DNA from 2 places in the Shewanella sp. 2_MG-2023 genome. Region 2 is predicted to be linked to the other one. Evidence: riboswitches for the same ligand, from Rfam matches in the RefSeq annotation. Region 2 holds a riboswitch; the other holds the start of a gene.
The links. Region 2 has a riboswitch for lysine ahead of Q4600_RS20575 (Na+/H+ antiporter NhaC family protein). Riboswitches for the same ligand answer to the same signal wherever they lie in the genome.
Positions count from the first base shown of each region.

Region 1 (9,674 bases), on a different contig from region 2:
TGTAGATGTTAAAAGCAATAACCCTGCAAAAACGGTAGTGGCTGAACGAAGCGAAGCTTGGGTTAACCTCAATGATGATTTACAGTTTTTAAAACAGCAAAAGTCATTTATTTGGGCGTCAGAACGTGATGGTTTTAACCACCTTTATTTGTTCGATGTAAATGGCAAAGTATTAAAGCAATTAACCCAAGGTGATTGGGCGGTTGATGCGCTTGAGTTAGTTGATGAAAAAGCAGGATGGGTTTATTTCTCTGGTCGTAAAGATTCTGTAGTTGAACGTCATTTATACCGAGTGCCATTAGCTGGTGGCGAAATCGAAAAACTCTCCAGCCGTAACGGCATGCATTCTGCGGTATTTGCAGATAATAAACCTGTTTACTTAGATTACTTTAATAGCCTAAGTCAGCCGCCACAAGTGAGCTTACACGATGAAAAAGGTAAGCAATTAGCTTGGGTTGAGCAAAATGAAGTTAATCAGTCACACCCTTTGTATGACTTTGCGGGTCTTTGGCAAATGCCTGAGTTTGGAGAGCTAAAAGCTGAAGACGGCCAAGCACTGCAATATCGTTTATTTAAACCTGTACCATTTGATGACAGTAAGAAATACCCTGTTGTTGTTCGCGTTTATGGCGGTCCACATGCGCAATTAGTGGTGAATAGTTGGAGCGAAGCGGATTACTTTACTCAGTATCTACTGCAACAAGGTTTTGCGGTATTTCAATTAGATAATCGTGGCTCTGCGCACCGTGGTACTGAGTTTGAATATGTTATTTTCCAAAACATGGGCGATGCAGAAGTCGAAGATCAGAAAGTGGGCGTAGATCATTTACGTAGTCTGCCTTATATCGATGGAAACAATATTGCGATTTATGGTCATAGCTATGGCGGTTACATGGCATTGATGGCGCAATTTAAAGCACCTGATTATTTTAAGGCTGCAATATCTGGCGCACCGGTCACAGATTGGCGTTTATATGATACGCATTACACAGAACGTTACATGGGTCATCCTGAAAGAAATCAAACAGGTTATGATGCCAGTAGTGTTTTACCTTATGTGAAAAATTATCAATCAGGATTGATGATGTATCACGGCATGGCTGACGATAATGTGTTGTTTGAAAACAGCACTCGCGTTTATAAAGCCTTGCAGGATGAAGGTAAATTATTTCAGATGATGGATTATCCAGGTTCGAAACATTCAATGCGTGGTGAAAAAGTTAGAAATCACCTTTATAAGTCATTGGCTGCTTTCTTGGAAAATGAGTTGAAGTAATGACGGTAGCGGTACTAATAGCCCTCAATGTGATAGCGGGGGCTTTGTGTTTAATGAGCTTAATTGAATTGTTTAAAGACAAAAGGCGTAAATAATTCGATCAGTTAAACTACATTCATAAGAAGTAACGTCTCGGTATTTAAAACGTAGCTTACCCCTTCGTTTCGAGATTGAGCTTTAGCCAAAGAATATTCGTAATATAGTTTGTCCGTTAAGCTGAATTACAGCCAATAAAAAAGCCAAGTCATCGACTTGGCTTTTTTTATTTCCGCTATAAGCGAAAATTAATCTTCTAAGTTACCGCAAAAACGATAGCCTTCACCGTGGATAGTCGCGATGATTTCTGGCGTATCAGGTAAGCTTTCGAAATGCTTACGGATGCGACGAATGGTTACGTCAACAGTACGGTCATGTGGCTTAAGCTCACGGCCAGTCATCTTCATTAACAAGTCAGCACGAGTTAAGATTTTGCCTGGGTTTTCTACAAAGTGAAGCATCGCGCGGAATTCACTGCGTGGAAGCTTATAAGATTCACCTTGTGGGCTTACTAAAGAACGGCTGTTGATTTCTAAGCTCCAACCATTGAAACGGTAGAATTCTACAGAACCTTTTTCTTCGATTTCTGCACCAGCACTATTAACGCGAGTTAATAAGTTGCGAGCACGGATAGTTAATTCACGTGGGTTGAATGGCTTAGTGATGTAGTCATCAGCGCCAATTTCAAGACCAAGAATTTTGTCAACTTCGTTGTCACGACCAGTTAAGAAGATAAGGCCGATATTGTTAATTTCACGAAGCTCACGAGCTAACAATAAACCGTTTTTACCAGGAAGATTGATATCCATAACAACAAGATTAATCTTATTATCCTGCATGGCTTTATGCATTTCTGCGCCATCGTTTGCTTCAGTTACTACATACCCTTCTGCTTCAAAAATACTACGCAGTGTATTACGGGTTACAGCTTCATCTTCAACAATAAGAATGTGTGGGTTTTGCATGTTATTTACCTAAATTAAAAACAATTGATTCTAGTCATGTTGCACTAGGGCGTTGGCGTGTTTATTAATGAAACGCCGATAATTTATAAATTTCACGATAGGTGTTTATCTATGTCTGCCCTGAACAAAACACGCTTCATGACTAGCTACATTATATACACTCAGCTTAATACATTATTAAAAGAGACATACGTGACATAAATGTGATCATAAAAAATCCATATTCTCATTGTATGCTGAGTCTTAACTCACTCACAATCAGTCTAAAGATCTATTAAAACAATGATTCGTTACACTATGAGATTAAATTGCTCATAAAAGTTCCTTGGCAATTTAATAATGTTCTATATTTAATGTTATCTAAAAATGTAGAACAAAATGCTCAAGCTTGATTATTTAATGGTGAAAAAATGTACCGATAAATGTAACAGCTTGTGCCACAACTTATAGTTATGTAGCAAAATCTAGCTAGTGGTGATTATTGTACTCGTTTTAGGCATTTGTTAACAAATGAAATGTTAACAAATTTACGCATTAGAATTGTTACAAAATTGAATTTTTTAATAAGCCTTTGATTTTGCTGTTTAATTTAATTATTGTTCTTGTGACTTGCATCACATGGACTATGAGCGTGAATAAGGGTTTGCTACACTTAACTGGGATTAACAGAGAATATTAGATAATGGATAATTTAATTGATAGCCTTTGGCACAAGTATCAAGGAACACAATTTTTACTCACGCAGCGCTTATCTAATGATATTCCTTTCGCCATTGTCACCGCACACAATCCTCTTGGTAGTGTGCTCACTCCTTGCCAAAATCGGTTATTAGACCGTCGTTTACAGCGAAAAATTGAACAATATAACAGTCCATATCGTTCACTTATTGGCGCAGCTCCTGATTTATCGCATATGGAAAAAAGCTGGGCAGTCTTTATTGATAAACAGCAGGCGTTAGAATTAGGGCGAGAGTTCAAACAACATGCGATTTATTATGTGAACCAAGGTTTATTGTCTCTAGTGGCTTGCGGAGATGCGCCAGATGATGAAGTGATGATTGGCGACTTTACAACACGTACCCAGCTAGTGAATGAACTACCAGATTTGCACGAGTAATTTTTAGATATTATTGCTAATTAAGTATTGTTGTTAATTAGGTATTGTTAATTAGGTATTGTTAATTAGGTATTGTTGATTAAGGTGAGATCTCTGCCCAGAAGTCGTTAATGGTATCTTTATGTAGGTTTTATTCTAGCAAGAGCAGATTAAGGTTGAATAACAGCTTCATTCTGAAAGCGGATTGTAGAGCTAACTATTTATCACTTACTGACGGTTCACAATTGCATTGAAAATACGTATTCATTGGCGAGGTATATAAACCCTTTTAAGACATCATTGAGCAGTAATCGCTATTTTTGTTATTGCAGATGTATAATATTTGCTTCAACTATCCATTAGATTGTTTTTTGTATTCTTCTTTGTTGCTGTAATTTAAGTATTTATCTTATCAATTCCTTCAAAAAAGCTCTCCTGTTTGATTAAGCATTTAAATGTCGTATTTTCAGTATTCTGTTATTTAGTAACTTTATTACAAGTCTGAATTGACTTAGATGGTCATTTATTGGTATTTTTCACTTTCTTCCATTGGGAGAAACAGAAGAGGAGCGTTAGCTAGGTAGTGAGTCTGAGGAAAACCTATTCCGATGATGACTTATGAGGGAGATTAGCGCCGAGATATTCGAAGTGATTGGTTTAACTTCATATCGGTCGATTAGGCTGAATCCTAACGATTGTCACCTATTAATTGGTGGAGAGCTTCTGGTGAAAAGATTGCTGTTTCCCTTCTCTAAGGGTGCGTTATCACTGCACCAGGCTCTTCGAACGAAGTAAGTTCGGAGCGTAATCATGTTTTTAAATCTTATTGTTCAATCTGTAAATGCTAGTCAGCCTATTGCTGAGGTGCTGTCATGAGTTTAGTTGTTGCTAAATTTGGAGGCACATCGGTTGCCGATTTTTCTGCAATGAATCGCTGTGCAGGTATCATTCTTGCTAATTCTAATACTCGTGTTGTTGTCGTGAGTGCCTCAAGTGGCGTGACTAATTTACTGGTTGAGTTGACTCAAGCCAACGTAAATGACCAACGCCGTATGGCTTTGTTGACTCAAATTGCCCAAGTTCAATATGACATTGTTGATAAGCTAGAGCGCCCACAAGATGTGGCGGCAACAATTGATAAGCTACTCAGTAGAATGTCAGTACTTAGTGATGCGTTAGTGCTAGATAGAAGCAAAGCCATTATTGATGAGTTACTCTCAATGGGTGAGCAATGTTCTTCATTGTTATTTTCAGCAGTTATTCGCCAAAAAGGCACGCCTTCGAGTGCATTTGATGTAAGACAAGTACTGAGAACCGATAGTCACTTTGGCCGTGCAGAGCCACAGATAGAGAGTATTGCTTCTTTAGCCGCTGAACATTTAGCGCCGCTTTTAAATGAACAGGTCATTGTAACTCAAGGGTTTATTGGTGCAGACAGTGAAGGGCACACGACAACATTAGGCCGTGGTGGCAGTGATTATTCAGCAGCTTTATTGGCTGAAGCGCTTAAAGCTGATGCGGTAGAGATTTGGACTGATGTTGCTGGTATTTATACTACTGACCCTCGTTTGGCCCCTAATGCTAGACCGATCCCTGAAATCAGCTTTAATGAAGCCGCTGAAATGGCGACTTTTGGCGCCAAAGTATTGCATCCTGCGACTATTCTTCCTGCTGTTCGTCAAAAAATTCAAGTCTTTGTAGGTTCAAGTAAAGCACCTGAGCAGGGCGGAACCTGGATCCGTCATCAAGTTGAAGAGGTCCCTGTTTTTCGCGCCGTTGCTTTAAGACGTGATCAAACATTACTAAATTTACATAGCTTACAAATGCTACATGCTCAGGGCTTTTTAGCGGAAACCTTCGCAACGCTTGCTAAGCATAAAATCTCTGTTGATTTAATTACCACATCAGAAGTTAATGTCTCGCTGACACTGGATAAAACCGGTTCAGATTCAAGCGGTCAAGGCTTATTAAGTGAGTCGTTATTGCAAGAGTTATCACAGCATTGCCGAGTTAGAGTAGAAGATAATCTCGCTTTAGTCGCGATTATTGGTAATAAAATCGCTTCAACAGCTGGCATATGTAGTCGTGTATTCTCAGTACTAGAAAACCATAATGTTCGCATGATCTGTCAAGGCGCGAGCCCACACAACTTATGTGTGTTAGTGGCTGAATCAGAAGCGGCAGATGTAGTAAATTCATTGCATCAAAATCTATTTGAATAAGTAATGCCAATAAGGTTAAAAATGACAGCATCAACCGGTACTTCTAAAGCACTGACTTCGCAAGTTGAGTTGGGAGAATTGGCCACTGGTCAAGCGCTTACAGCGCCTTTGTTTAGTTTTAAAGGAAGCGATAGCGCTGCGCCTTCTGTGTACATTCAAGCAAATGTTCATGGCGCAGAAGTACAAGGTAATGCGGTTATTTATCAGCTAATGACCTTGCTAGAATCATACACTATTTTAGGTGATATTCGCTGTCTTCCACTTGCTAACCCACTAGGTATAAACCAAAAAAGTGGCGAGTTTACCCTGGGGCGGTTTGACCCGATCACTGGGGTCAATTGGAATCGTGAATATTATGAACATGCTGATATTATTAGCAATATTCCTCAATGGTTTGAACTAAACCAAGGATTATCAGATGCTGAGTTAGTCGTGGCTTTTCGTGAATTATTAACCCGTAGCTGTCAACAACGTATCGCCAATACTTGGGGCATAAGCACAGGACACCGCCTTGCGGTTAGCTTGCAATCAATGGCCCACGACGCTGATATTGTATTAGATTTACATACTGGTCCGAAATCAGCCAAACATTTATATTGTCCTGAATATGATGTTGAAGCCGCTGGATTCTTCTCTATTCCCTTTTCATTGATAATTCCAAATGAATTTGGCGGTGCGATGGACGAAGCCGCTTTTTATCCATGGTGGCAGCTTCAACAATATTGCGCCACCCAACAACGTCATTTTGATGTACCGGTTGCCGCATTTACCTTAGAACTGGCTAGCCAAGAGCGCATTGATATGGCCGACGCTAAAGAAGATGCGCTAGGAATTTTGGCTTATTTGAGTCACCGAGGTGTGATTGAAGAGAAAGTGCTACCAGCTGAGATGCCGCGCTGGGGCTGTTATTTGAAAGATTACAAAAAGTTTCATGCACCAAAAGCGGGATTAGTAGAATATTGTGCAGAAGTGGGCAAGCCGCTGGCAGCAGGTGAGTCGTTAGTTACCCTATTAAGACTTGATCAATATGGCTCAGAACAAGCGTTAACGTCAGTGAGTTTACCTTGTGATTGCGTGCCTGTTTTGCACTTTGCTTCGGCATCAGTGCATCAAGGTACTGAGCTGTATAAAGTGATGACGAATGTGTTTGAGATTAAATGATGTATGATTTTTCCTGGGTTTAGAGTTTAGAGCTTAGAGCTTAGGCTTAGGCTTAGGGCGTAGTGCTTAGAACTTAGAACTTAGGACTAGAACTTAGCTATCATTTGGGACACTCAATACCAAATATAAACTGCGTAAGGTAAGTGGGTTAAACTTTCGAAATAACCCACTTTAATTCTTGTTAACTCTTCAATATTTCAAGTGGCATAGCCAGCATGTCATCACCAGAGCCTGCAAAGTACCAGATAATTCCAATCAAAATACCCACAGTTAAAAAATACCAAATCGTAGAAAATATCTGGCCGTATCTATCTAACGGTAATAAATGACTTTGATGGCGGGTTTTCCATTCAAACACAATTTCTAGGCTACCGATTAATAACAAGAAACCAAGTAATGCTAAACCTAAACTGTAACTGATGAACACACCGATTGCTGCGCCAGCCATACAGGCGATAAGCCCGACCATGCTGTTCATCGAAAAGGTAATGCTTTTTAAAATATGACCGCCATCTAAAGGTAAAATTGGTAGTAAATTAAACAGGTTTAGTAAGGCGTTAAAACTAGCGAGGCCAGCGAAGAATATATTGCCAGTGACCCAGTAAGCTATCATGCAACCTATCGACATTATTAAGCCAAATGTGGGCCCCATGATAGATATCACTACATTTTGCCAACGGGTATTAATGCGCTCGTCACTGACCGCTAAACCACCCATGAATGGGATGAGATAGATGCCTTTAGTCTTCATGCCAAAGTGTTTCATTGCCTTGATATGACCGTACTCATGGATAACCAAACAAGCGATTAATGCCAAGGCAAACTCGATTGAAAAAAGCCACGAATAGGCAGCAACACTCGCAGCTGCCAGCATCGCTTTAACCACTTTGGCACTTTTAAGTAATTTAAATCCTAAAGATGCCAATCCCACCATACTGAATTGTTGTTTTTTTACTGGGGCAACTTCAGGAACTTGTTGTTCAATATCCTTGGTATTACGTTGTCCTTCAGCAATGGTGTCTTTATCGACGAGCACTACATAGTTTATGAGAAACGGCTGCCATTGCACATCGGCTTCGAGACGGACTTTTATGATGTTTCTACTGGCTTCTGTAATGACATCATCAGTGCTCGATGTTTGCATGGAAGCGGGCCGTGATAACTCAAACTCATGTATGTTAAAAGCCTGATTATCTACAGATGCTGACTTTTGCGAGACTAATTGATTGTCCCAATATAGTTGTTGCCAGCCCGCCATGGAGCCTTCTAATCGTAGGCGTTTACCAAGGCATTCTATATTCAGCAGTTCCATAAATTTAGCTGTTCCATTGTTATGATGAGAAGTTGATGATTGGTGGTGTGATTTAATTGATACATTGTTCGATGCAATTATTAAAAACGCTAGGCATTCTGCCTGATAGGCAAAGGCGACTCAAGCTAAATAGATTCAAGATAAGCGACAGCTTCAATCCCTTGCTTTATATCACTAAAAACAATTTTAGCGCTACAGCAATGGCCGTTTAATACTGCGTGTTGTCGAACCAAATGGATAAAACTGACAATATCGATAGGGTGTTGGCTTATTTCAAGTTGAGGTAATTCCGCTGTGGGTTGTGGTACCTGCATCAAGCTTGAGTCTATCGTCGGTTCGATAACAATATTAAAGGTTAGCCCTGCAGTGTCTAATAGCTGATCTTGGTGATCATAGATGTGTGGTTGCAAGCAACAAAACTCTAGCCAATCTCTCTCACTGGCTAGATAAATCAGCTCTTCACTTTCTTGTTGCTTGATAATTGCAGGCCAACAAATGTTATCCATAGCATTTATCACCATCAGTTTTAATGGCTACCGTAATCAAAACTGATTTCATTATGAAGGTTTTTAATCTGACAAGGTCCATGCTCTCTTTGGGTTCGATTTTGAGCAGGGCCAATATGGATTTCGACATTGGAGAAAATATGCTGTTCAGCTTGAATAAAGTGCTTGCTGTAATAACCTCCGACCTCTTGTTGTAACTGTTTACACTCAGACTCTGCTTTAGCACGGTTATTCGCGACTTCTTTCTTTTCATCGAGCATCATTTTCACTTGCTCTATCATGCCAGCGTCAGTTTGCCATTCTGATTTAGGCGGAAGTTTTCTGAGCCGAGCTTCGATATCAAGCCCCATCACAACTAATTTTTTCGCTTTAGCATCGCACTCTTTAACTTCTGCTCTAAGCTCTGCTTGGTGCATAGCGCAATAAAGTTCTGTTTTTGTGCCTGCGGTTGCACCAAAGGCGACAGCTTTAATGCCTTTTTTAGCGGTTGCTCTACCGCCAACTAAATCACCGCGCTTTGCGCTAGGATCGCTGACAGTAATAACGCTATCCGATTGCGAATGACTATGCAGAAGTTGCTTAGTCACTAAAATATCACTGTGGGCAGTTAAATTTGAATATTGTACGAACTGAGCACAAATTTGCCCTTGCGCTGTGATGTTATTACTGAGTTCATGTTCTTTAATCTGCCTGCCAATAATGCCTTTGCTGACAATAACATCACCATCGGCTTCTAAGGTTGCTGATTCAACAAAGCCCATGACCGTAATGTCACCACTGCTTTTTACTTTCATACCTTCATGAACGTCACCTGTGATTAAAATACTGCCTTCAAAATCAACATGACCATACTTTACGTCGACATCTTTAATTTGCAGCACGTCATCGACTTGCATACCTTTTTTGTTTTCAACAGGCTGACCTGCCACCGTAGCGATCAGTTTATATGGATCTTCAGGGTCGATTTCTGTGCCACTACCAGGCTGCATCGACAGATCTTTTCCTTCAACCTGTAATATGGCTTCACCATGGATGTTATATCCAGCAGTGCCAGAAGTTGCAGGCGTTTTAACCATTAATACATCACCAGGTTTAACCAT
Region 1 covers NZ_JAUOSO010000005.1:129,948-139,621, forward strand. Annotated here, with positions in the region: gene Q4600_RS07135 (S9 family peptidase) at 1-1,276, shown strand, start outside; gene arcA (two-component system response regulator ArcA) at 1,561-2,277, opposite strand; gene Q4600_RS07145 (DUF3293 domain-containing protein) at 2,960-3,394, shown strand; lysine riboswitch at 3,928-4,104, shown strand; gene lysC (lysine-sensitive aspartokinase 3) at 4,246-5,595, shown strand; gene Q4600_RS07155 (succinylglutamate desuccinylase/aspartoacylase family protein) at 5,617-6,756, shown strand; gene Q4600_RS07160 (site-2 protease family protein) at 6,938-8,068, opposite strand; gene Q4600_RS07165 (DUF4144 family protein) at 8,194-8,574, opposite strand; gene Q4600_RS07170 (DUF342 domain-containing protein) at 8,595-9,674, opposite strand, start outside.
Region 1: it holds a riboswitch for lysine, as region 2 does, so the genes downstream of both, lysC (lysine-sensitive aspartokinase 3) here and Q4600_RS20575 (Na+/H+ antiporter NhaC family protein) in region 2, are expected to answer to the same signal.

Region 2 (9,674 bases):
ACAGGATTGTGGAAATACTTGATAAAGGCTTATGCAGATAACAAAAGAGCCTACCGAAGTAAGCTCTTTAATTTCAAAAAGGTGAACTTTTATTCCATACCAGGAATTAAAAAGTCTTCCATTTTCTTGCCTGCATCAATTTGGTTTTTAAATACCGTTGGCATACGACCTTGGCCTGTCCACTGAATTAATTCACCATCAACTTCAATTTGGTATTTAGCCGGGCGAGGGGCACGCTTTTTAGGTGCTGGCTTAGCAGTAATTTCGCCTAAGTCTTCAATTGATAAACCACTGTTTTCAATTTGAGCTAATATTTCGGCTATACGTTCATTACGTTCAGCATTCGCTTCTAATTCAGCTTTTTCGTCTTCTTCTCTTTCAGTGATAATCTTTTCTAACTTAACTGAAAGCTCACGTAAATCTTCTAGTGATAACTCTTTTACAGCAGCTTTAAAACGACGACCATGTGTTAAAATTTCTAAAAAGTCACTCATATCAATGTGCATCCTAATGATTTTAATTAATAAGTATCTCAAGTAATTCTGTGGCTATTAAATAATACTTACCAAAACTCTAGATTGTTTAATTGTTATCAAACGAGAGTGTAAATTGATTTGACTATTTAAAATGTTAAAACAAAATAATAGTAGAAAAACACGGTTACTTGAATCGCCTTTAATAATAGAAACTAAATTTGATTGGATCAAATAAAAAATCCTTAAATGAACAAATTTTAAATAAAAAAACGCAAATATCCCGCCTGATAAATAAATAAATGCTTAATACAACTTATTTATACCGACCAAGTTAACAAAAAAAGATATAAACAAGTGTTTGACTTTGGTTGACGTTAACGTTAACAGGACGTAAAGTTGTGCCATATTGCATTGGTGATAGCCAATGTGCCATCCACATACATTGAAGGTGTAGAAGGAAATCCCATGAAAGTATTGGTGCCTGTAAAGCGCGTAGTCGATGCCAATGTGAAAGTCAGAGTAAAGGCTGATAACACAAATGTTGATACTGCTAATTTAAAAATGGCGTTAAACCCATTTTGTGAAATTGCTGTTGAAGAAGCAGTTCGATTAAAAGAAGCGGGAAGTGCGACTGAAGTCGTGGTGGTGAGTATTGGAGCTAAAGCTGTGCAAGAACAGCTACGTACCTCTATGGCACTTGGTGCTGATCGCGCTATTCATGTGCAAACGGATGAAGGGCTAGTGCCTTTATCAATTGCTAAAATTCTTAAAGCGGTGCAAGAAAAAGAACAAGCAGATTTAGTGATTTTTGGTAAGCAATCTATCGATGGCGACAACAACCAAACTGGCCAAATGCTTGCTGCATTAACCCAAATGCCTCAAGCCACGTTTGCATCAGAACTTAAATTGAGTGCAGACGGCGCAGAAGTAACACGTGAAGTCGATGGCGGTTTACAGACCCTTAAAATGCCATTGCCAGCGGTTGTGACAGCTGATTTACGTTTAAATGAACCTCGTTACGCTTCACTGCCTAATATTATGAAAGCGAAGCGTAAGCCGCTTGAGACGCTTTCAATTGATGATTTAGGTGTTAGCTTAAAAGCACACCAAACTATCGTTAAAGTGACGCCTCCTGCTGAACGTCAAGCAGGCATCATGGTGAGTTCAGTAGCTGAGCTAGTTGAAAAGTTAAAAAATGAAGCGAAGGTGATCTAATTATGGCCATTTTAGTATTAGCAGAGCACGACAATGCAAGTTTAAAATTAGACACAGCAAAAGTAGTTAGCGCTGCGACAGCCATTGGCGGTGATGTTCATGTATTAGTGGCTGGCAGTGCATGTGCTGCAGCTGTTACTGCTGCGCAAGCATTAACTGGCGTCAGTAAGGTTTTAGTGGCTGATGCAGCTGCATATGAAGCACAAATGGCTGAAAATTTATCAGAACTCGTGCTTAAGCTTGCTGGCGATTACGACTACGTTGTGGCCGCTGCGACAAGTGTTGGTAAAGATACTCTACCTCGCGTGGCTGCGTTATTGGACGTCGCACAAATTTCAGAAGTGATTGAAGTTGTTAGTGCAGACACATTTGTTCGTCCTATCTATGCTGGCTCTGCTTTAGCAACAGTACAAAGTTTAGATGACACGAAAGTGTTAACTGTGCGCACGAGTGCATTTGATGCAGTGGGCAACGAAGGCAGTGCAGAAGCTGTGGCGGTAGATTTTGTCGCCGAAGCTAAGACTGTGTTTGTATCGCAAACATTGACTGAATCAGAGCGTCCTGAGTTAGGTAGCGCTGGTGTGATTGTTTCTGGTGGCCGTGGTATGGGTAGTGGAGAGAATTTTGCCATTCTTGAAGCGCTTGCTGACAAAATGACCGCTGCTGTCGGTGCATCACGTGCTGCAGTAGATGCGGGTTTTGTACCGAATGATTTACAAGTGGGTCAAACAGGTAAAATTGTTGCGCCTGACTTATATATCGCTGTGGGTATTTCTGGTGCGATTCAGCATTTAGCGGGCATGAAAGATTCAAAAGTGATTGTCGCGATTAACAAAGATCCTGAAGCGCCTATATTCCAAGTCGCTGACTATGGTCTTGAAGCTGATTTGTTTGATGCGATTCCAGAACTTACTAATTTATTATAATCAGTATTTTACCTATTATTTATAGGCTGGTTTAAACAGTAAGTTTTATGCATTTTAGGAAGGTTTTTGTCATATTGGCAAAAACCTTTTTTGCTTTATAGCCAGTAAAATCGCCATGCGTGGCAGTAAACTCAAGTTAGACAAGAGTAAATTAGTCAGTAGCTACATTTTTGTTTTAGATTAGTCATTTCAGCCTTAGATATTTATTACCGTTGTGAATAACCCAGCCATTGATTTGTTTTTATTTGCATACTTATTCATTTTGGATAAGTTTATATGGCTTTTAAAGTCTTAATAATTAAACTCAATAATTAAGGTATTAATAATTAAGCCTTTAGCCTAAATATCTCGGTTCGGCCTATATTGATAATGCATAATCTGATGCTTTAACTTTTTAAAGGGAGTGACCTGTTAGGTGAAACACAATCATAAACTAATGGGGGGATTAGTTTATGATTGTTATTCAATAGCAATACTTTCAAGGCATTTACTTATTGATTATGACTTGTCACGCATCTATACAGACAGACAGACACATACACACGCACGCACGCAAGCACGCACTGTCTAGCGTTAAATAGCATCTTAAATTAAGTTTGAGTATTAAGTCCGTTGATTTTATCAAACAAAAATTATCTCGTAGAGCAGTACAGCTTAATCAGGTCTGAAAATAGTATAACCCCTCCTATTTGGTCAAACATCCCTTGAAATGGTGATATTGATGGATAAAACAACGCTTGCTAATAAATCGTTACACCCTTGATAAGCCGCTGTGGCGTTTTTTGATTGTGATGTTATTTCTCACAAGATAAGCTACTTTTATCTGGCAATTAACCTCGCGCTTATGTTTGTATAGTGATGTGTATCGGCAGAGAGCTTCAAATAAGGCTCTCACTGTGCTGAATACATAAGTAGAGGCGCATCAAATATCAGTAAGTTTACGTTGGGTGATACCAATAACTTAAACGGAAAGGATTTGGTGCCGAAGCGAACTGGTTATATCAAAACCGTTTGCTGGGGCAGTTTCCGAAAGGGGCTGCACTGTCATAGTAATTTTTATCCGTGAGGATAAAACAATGGATATCGATGTTGATATCGATATTACTGTGGAGTGCTACTGAAAAGATCCTTGTCTTCGCTTTCTGCGTTGTCTTGCCTTATCAGTTATCCTCCATTCGTACTCAACGAAGAAATTATAAAAAATGATGATAACAAGTTACGCCGATTCGGCACTTTCGCTTTTGCCTCCTGTTGTGGCAATTATTCTTGCAGTGGTCACACGTAAAGTGCTTCTTTCACTTGGCTTAGGTATTCTTGCCGGTGTGGTGCTTTTAAGTGACTTTTCAATAGGTACTGCAGCAAGTCACCTCTTTAGCACTGTAACCAGTCTAGTATGGGATGATGGCGCGCTAAACGCGTGGAATTTACAGATCATTGGCTTCTTAGTGGTACTTGGGATGATCACCGCGTTAATCACAGTCAGTGGTTCAGCTCGCGCTTTTGCCGATTGGGCACATCAACGTATTCGTAATAAGCGTGATGCCAAACTGATGACGATGTTCTTAGGTTGTGTGGTGTTTATTGATGACTACTTCAACAGCATTGTTGTTGGCTCAATCGCACGTCCTATTACCGACCGTTATCATATTTCTCGCGCTAAGTTAGCCTATTTGCTCGATTCAACAGCTGCGCCAGTTTGTGTTATCTCACCCGTTTCTAGCTGGGGTGCATATATCATCGCATTAATCGGCGGTATTTTAACGGCACATGGCTTTGCCGACACTGGACACCTAAGCGTTTTCTTACAAATGGTGCCGATGAATTTCTACGCCATTTTCGCTTTATTACTATTACTTTGTGTGGCTATCTTTGGCTTAGATATTGGCCCAATGCGTCAACATGAACGTAATGCGCAAAAAGGTGAATTGTTTGACGAAAGCAAAGGCTTACCACCAGGTGCAACGGCTGATTTACCAGAAGCAGATACGGGTAAAATTCTAGGTCTATTCCTACCGATTTTTGTTTTGGTGGCAGCGACGATTTACTTTATGGTTGCAACTGGTGCGGATGCACTAGCAAGTGAAGGCCTAAAGTTTAGCGTACTAGGTGCTTTTGAAAACACTGAAGTGAGTGAGTCATTATTTTACGGGTCACTTGTGGGCTTAGTTGTGACGGTACTACTGACAATTCAACAAAAAATCAGTGCTAGCATGATGTTTACTGGCCTTAAGGTCGGCGCGAAATCAATGCTACCTGCTATCTACATCTTGTTATTTGCTTGGACCATCGCATCAGTGATTGGTGAGCTTGAAACAGGTAAGTACATGGCAAGCCTTGCTACTGGTAATATCCCGTTTGCATTATTACCTGCAGTATTATTCTTGCTTGCTGGTTTAACCGCTTTCTCAACCGGCACAAGCTGGGGAACGTTCGGTATCATGTTGCCAATCGCAGCGGATATGGCGATGGGCAGTGACAGCACAATGATGTTACCAATGTTAGCCGCAGTATTATCTGGTGCAGTATTCGGTGACCATTGTTCACCAATCTCGGATACCACCATCTTGTCGTCAACGGGTGCGAGCTGTCATCACTTAGACCACGTAATGACGCAATTACCGTATGCCTTGATTGTCGCTGTTATCAGTATTGTCGGTTACACAGTGCTTGGTTTTACTGGCTCTGTAGCAATGGGCTTTATTACTTGTTCAGTGTTATTTGTACTAGCAGTATTAGGGCTTAAAATAGCAACTAAGTAACGACTGGTTTTAATATTCTGATATAAAAAATGCCACTCAATTGAGTGGCATTTTTGTATTTACTGTATACGTTAGGCTAATTAATTTAAGCCGCGGCGCTCAAGTAATCCTTCAGTGGTTGGGGCTTGGCCTCTAAAGTTTTGATACGCTTCCATCGGCGGTACACTGTTACCCACTTCACGAATCGTTTTTCTAAACTTCATGCCTATTTCGCGATTTAAACCACCTTGAGTTTGCACGTAAGCAAAAGCATCAGCTGCAAGAATTTCACTCCACATATAAGCGTAATAGCTTGCTGAGTAACCGCCAGGGAATGCATGCGCAAAGTAGGTTGAGCGGTAACGTGGCGGCACTGCAGGCAAATCAACGCCGTGTTTTTTCAAAGCATTGGCTTCGAATTGCTCAACGTTCTGTAAAGGAGCATCAGCGTCCAGTGCATGCCATTCTAGGTCAAGCAGAGCTGCCGACATGTACTCTAACGTATCGAAGCCTTGGTTAAAGCTTCTTGATGCCAGTAGCTTCTGCAGCAAATCATCAGGGATAGGTTTACCCGTATCATAATGCTTGGCGTAATTAGCAAGTACTTTGGGATGTGCGGCCCAGTCTTCCTCAAAGGTTGACGGGAATTCTACAAAGTCACGTGAAACAGAAGTTCCCGCTAGTGAAGGGTATTTCACTTTTGAGAACATACCATGAGTACCGTGGCCCATTTCATGGAACATAGTCGTTGCTTCATCGTAGCTCACAAACGTTGGCTGGCCTTCAGGCGCCTTTTTAATGTTCATCACGTTTACAACGACAGGCTTTTGATTTAATAGCTCTGACTGGCCAACAAAAGAGCTCATCCATGCGCCGCCACGTTTGCCTTCACGGGCAAAGTAATCAGCGTAGAAGATAGCCATGCTTGACCCGTCTTCATCAAACATCTCGTAAGCTTTTACATCAGGATGATACACAGGTAAGTCTGGGCGCGGCTTAAGCGTTACGCCGTAAAGCTCTTGTAAGGTAAAGAAAACCCCATCTTCAAGTACGCGATTAAATTCAAAGTAAGGCTTGATTGATGCTGAATCTAAGTCAAATTTTTCTTTACGCACTAGCTCAGCGTAATAAGCCCAGTCCCATGGCGCTAGAGTAAAGTCGCCGCCGGTTTTGTCAATCATCGCTTGAATGTCTGCAGCTTCTTTTTGGGTATTTTCAACGACCGCAGGCACCATAGAGCCGAACATGTCATATACCGCTTCAGGTGTTTTTGCCATTTGCGGCGCCAAGCGGTAGTCAGACCAAGTGTCGAAACCTAATAGTTTGGCTTTTTTAGCCCGAAGCTGTGCTAAACGTGCCACTAATGAAGCCGTTTCATTTTCGCCTGTTAAGCCACGGTTAGCAGATGCTTCCCATACTTGCTGACGTAATGCTCGATTATCTAGCTGCGCCAATACTGGCTGACGAGTGGTATTGGTGATGTTAAGTAAGTATTGGCCGTCAAATCCCGCAGCAGCGGCATCCGCTTTTGCTGCAGCGATTGCTGATGTTGATAAGCCTGCAAGTTGACCCTCATCGTCCACAGTTACAGCAATTTCTTTACTTAGTCTTAATAGCCTTTGAGCAAATTCATTGGTGAGGGTTGATTGCTCTTCATTTAACTCACGGATTTGCTGCTTTTCAGCTTCAGTTAGTTTGGCGCCCGCCAGTACAAAACGCTGATGATAGACTTCAACTAAACGGACTTCTTCATCAGTCAGCGACATGGTCAAGCGGTTAGCGTAAATGGTTTGAATACGGGCAAAAAGCTCAGGGTTCAGGTTGATGTTATCTGAGTGAGCAGCCATTTTAGGCGCCATAATACCTTGTACTTTACGCAGCTCTGGGTTGCTATTTGAACCTGTAAGGTTATAGAAAATGCTCGAGGTACGGGTTAGTAAAGCGCCACTTTTTTCCATTGCGGCAATGGTATTCTCAAACGTGGCGGCAGCTGGGTTAGCGGCAATATCCAAAATTTGTTGGTAATGCTGCGCCATACCGAGCTCAAGGGCTGGCAGATAATGCTCATCTTTAAGCTGGCTAAAGTCAGGTGCCTGATACTGTAAAACACTGGCTTGTAATAGTGGATTCTGTTGCACTGCAGCCTCTTGTGTTGCTGTTTCAGTTGAGTTGTTTGAATTGTTGTAACTGCAACCGCCTAAAGCGAGGGTAGTAGCAATGGCTACTGCGACAATTGTTTTATGCATCGACTTTCTACTTCCTTAATTATAATTGTTTATGCAATTTATCAATTGTTTCTTAATCGTATATGAAGAATGTTGGGTTTTGTGATGCCTGTAATTGTTATGGACTTAACAGAGCGTAAAACTGTGATCTAATTTATTGCAGAATGTAAATTTTGTTAATGTATGCGAGGTTTACGGTTGTCACGCCTTACTTGCTAGTTGTTATAGCCTCAGTAATTTGCCAGAAAACCTGTTAACAGCTTCACGCTATTAAATCTGTAATCGGCTTATTTAAAAGTCGATTCGATGATAGAATAACGGCGATTATAACAATAAGGATCTTCTGTTTTGGCACAACTCTATTTCTATTATTCGGCTATGAATGCTGGCAAATCAACATCACTTCTACAATCATCTTATAACTACCGTGAACGCGGAATGAATACGCTAGTCATGACAGCGTCAATCGATGATCGTTATGGTGTGGGAAAAGTCGCCTCAAGAATAGGGATTGAAACTGAAGCGCAAGTTTTTGGTGCTGAAGATAACTTATCTAAGATGATTGAAACTGAGCTTGAAAGCCAAAAGCTGCATTGTATTTTAATTGATGAATCGCAGTTTTTAAGTAAAGAACAAGTGAAACAATTAACTCACGTGGTGGATAATTTAGATATTCCAGTACTGTGTTATGGCCTTAAAACTGATTTCCAGGGTGAGCTGTTTAGTGGCAGCCAATACCTATTAGCATGGGCTGATAAATTGGTTGAGTTAAAAACCATTTGTCATTGTGGCCGTAAAGCTAACATGGTGGTGCGTCTTGATGGCAATGGCAAACCAATGCGTGAAGGCGAGCAAGTGGCGATTGGTGGTAACGAAAGCTATGAGTCAGTATGTCGTAAGCATTTTCGTGAGTTCATTTGGGACTAATACTGTTGATAACAGTATTTTGATTAAATGAGAAGTTGAGAGCCATTTTTTGAAAACTGAAACGGGTTGGGAGTAACGCATTTCTGCTTCAAAACGTGTTTCAAATTTTGAAGTTATCGTTTGAAAAAAAAATCAAAGTCGTGGCGCTTCGCCCACACCAGAGCAAGAAGGGTGAAACTGCTCACCCCTCTTGCATCTCCCCAGCAGCCCCGGCGAAATTTTCTGAAAAGCGAAAGATTTCCAACGGGGGATCGATCCAGCTTTAAACTTCGTTTGTGCTAACTTCTGACTTATTCGAAAATGCTACCGCTTCCGATGGGCCGTCCATGGCCCGACGAAAGCTAGCCTGACGTCCTGTCAGCCTCACGCTATTTTCTTCAACGTCCTCAATTCAAATTGAGTCTTTTAGATTTTTATATTTAGATCTTTTTATGCTTATCATTGCCACAAATACCGTCAAATCGAAGAGACAATAAACCCAGTGTAGATGCAGCAGCGAGCTTCCAAAACATGGATGTTTTGGCAGAGCTTACATGGACGTACTTGTAGCGTCTCGCAGTTGTATCTGCACAAAAGCCTGCGGCAGGCAATGGATTAGATAGAAGTAGCGATATAAGACAACCTTGCCAATAAAAACTAATAAAAACTAATAAAAAATTCTCGGGTTTACCAGTCAAACAATCCTATATCATTGAAAAGTTCGCGTTTTGGCTTAAAAGAAGTTTACATAACGACCCAAGATAATTCTCGGTTATCTCAATTCTCGGTTTTATCCACTATTTAGTCGATTGATTTAAACTTTGATGGCTGTTAAGTTATTAAAATTATTAATAAATCATGCTTAAAAGTGATTGAGTTTTGGTAAGTGGCCTTGGGGTGTTTATCGGAATTCTCGCTAATAAGCTGTTATATTTTAAGGAAGCATATGAGAAAGCTACTAGTACTTACTATTTTAATTTCTACTAATTTATTTGCTGGAGTTTACAAATGTACAGAAGCTGATGGATCAGTTACTTTTAGTCAATTCCCTTGCGAAGGGAAGCAGGAGGTGTTGCAGGAAACAGCTGTCTCTTCCAATAATGCTATAAGTGAAATAGAAAGTATTGAGGTCTTTACTGCGGGCCATATCAACGTTCAAAAAATTTCCAATAAAGAGATACTCAACCA
Region 2 covers NZ_JAUOSO010000031.1:287-9,960, reverse strand. Annotated here, with positions in the region: gene Q4600_RS20590 (H-NS family nucleoid-associated regulatory protein) at 90-494, opposite strand; gene Q4600_RS20585 (electron transfer flavoprotein subunit beta/FixA family protein) at 942-1,691, shown strand; gene Q4600_RS20580 (electron transfer flavoprotein subunit alpha/FixB family protein) at 1,694-2,617, shown strand; lysine riboswitch at 3,522-3,742, shown strand; gene Q4600_RS20575 (Na+/H+ antiporter NhaC family protein) at 3,820-5,376, shown strand; gene Q4600_RS20570 (M3 family metallopeptidase) at 5,457-7,601, opposite strand; gene Q4600_RS20565 (thymidine kinase) at 7,929-8,507, shown strand; gene Q4600_RS20560 (DUF4124 domain-containing protein) at 9,433-9,674, shown strand, end outside.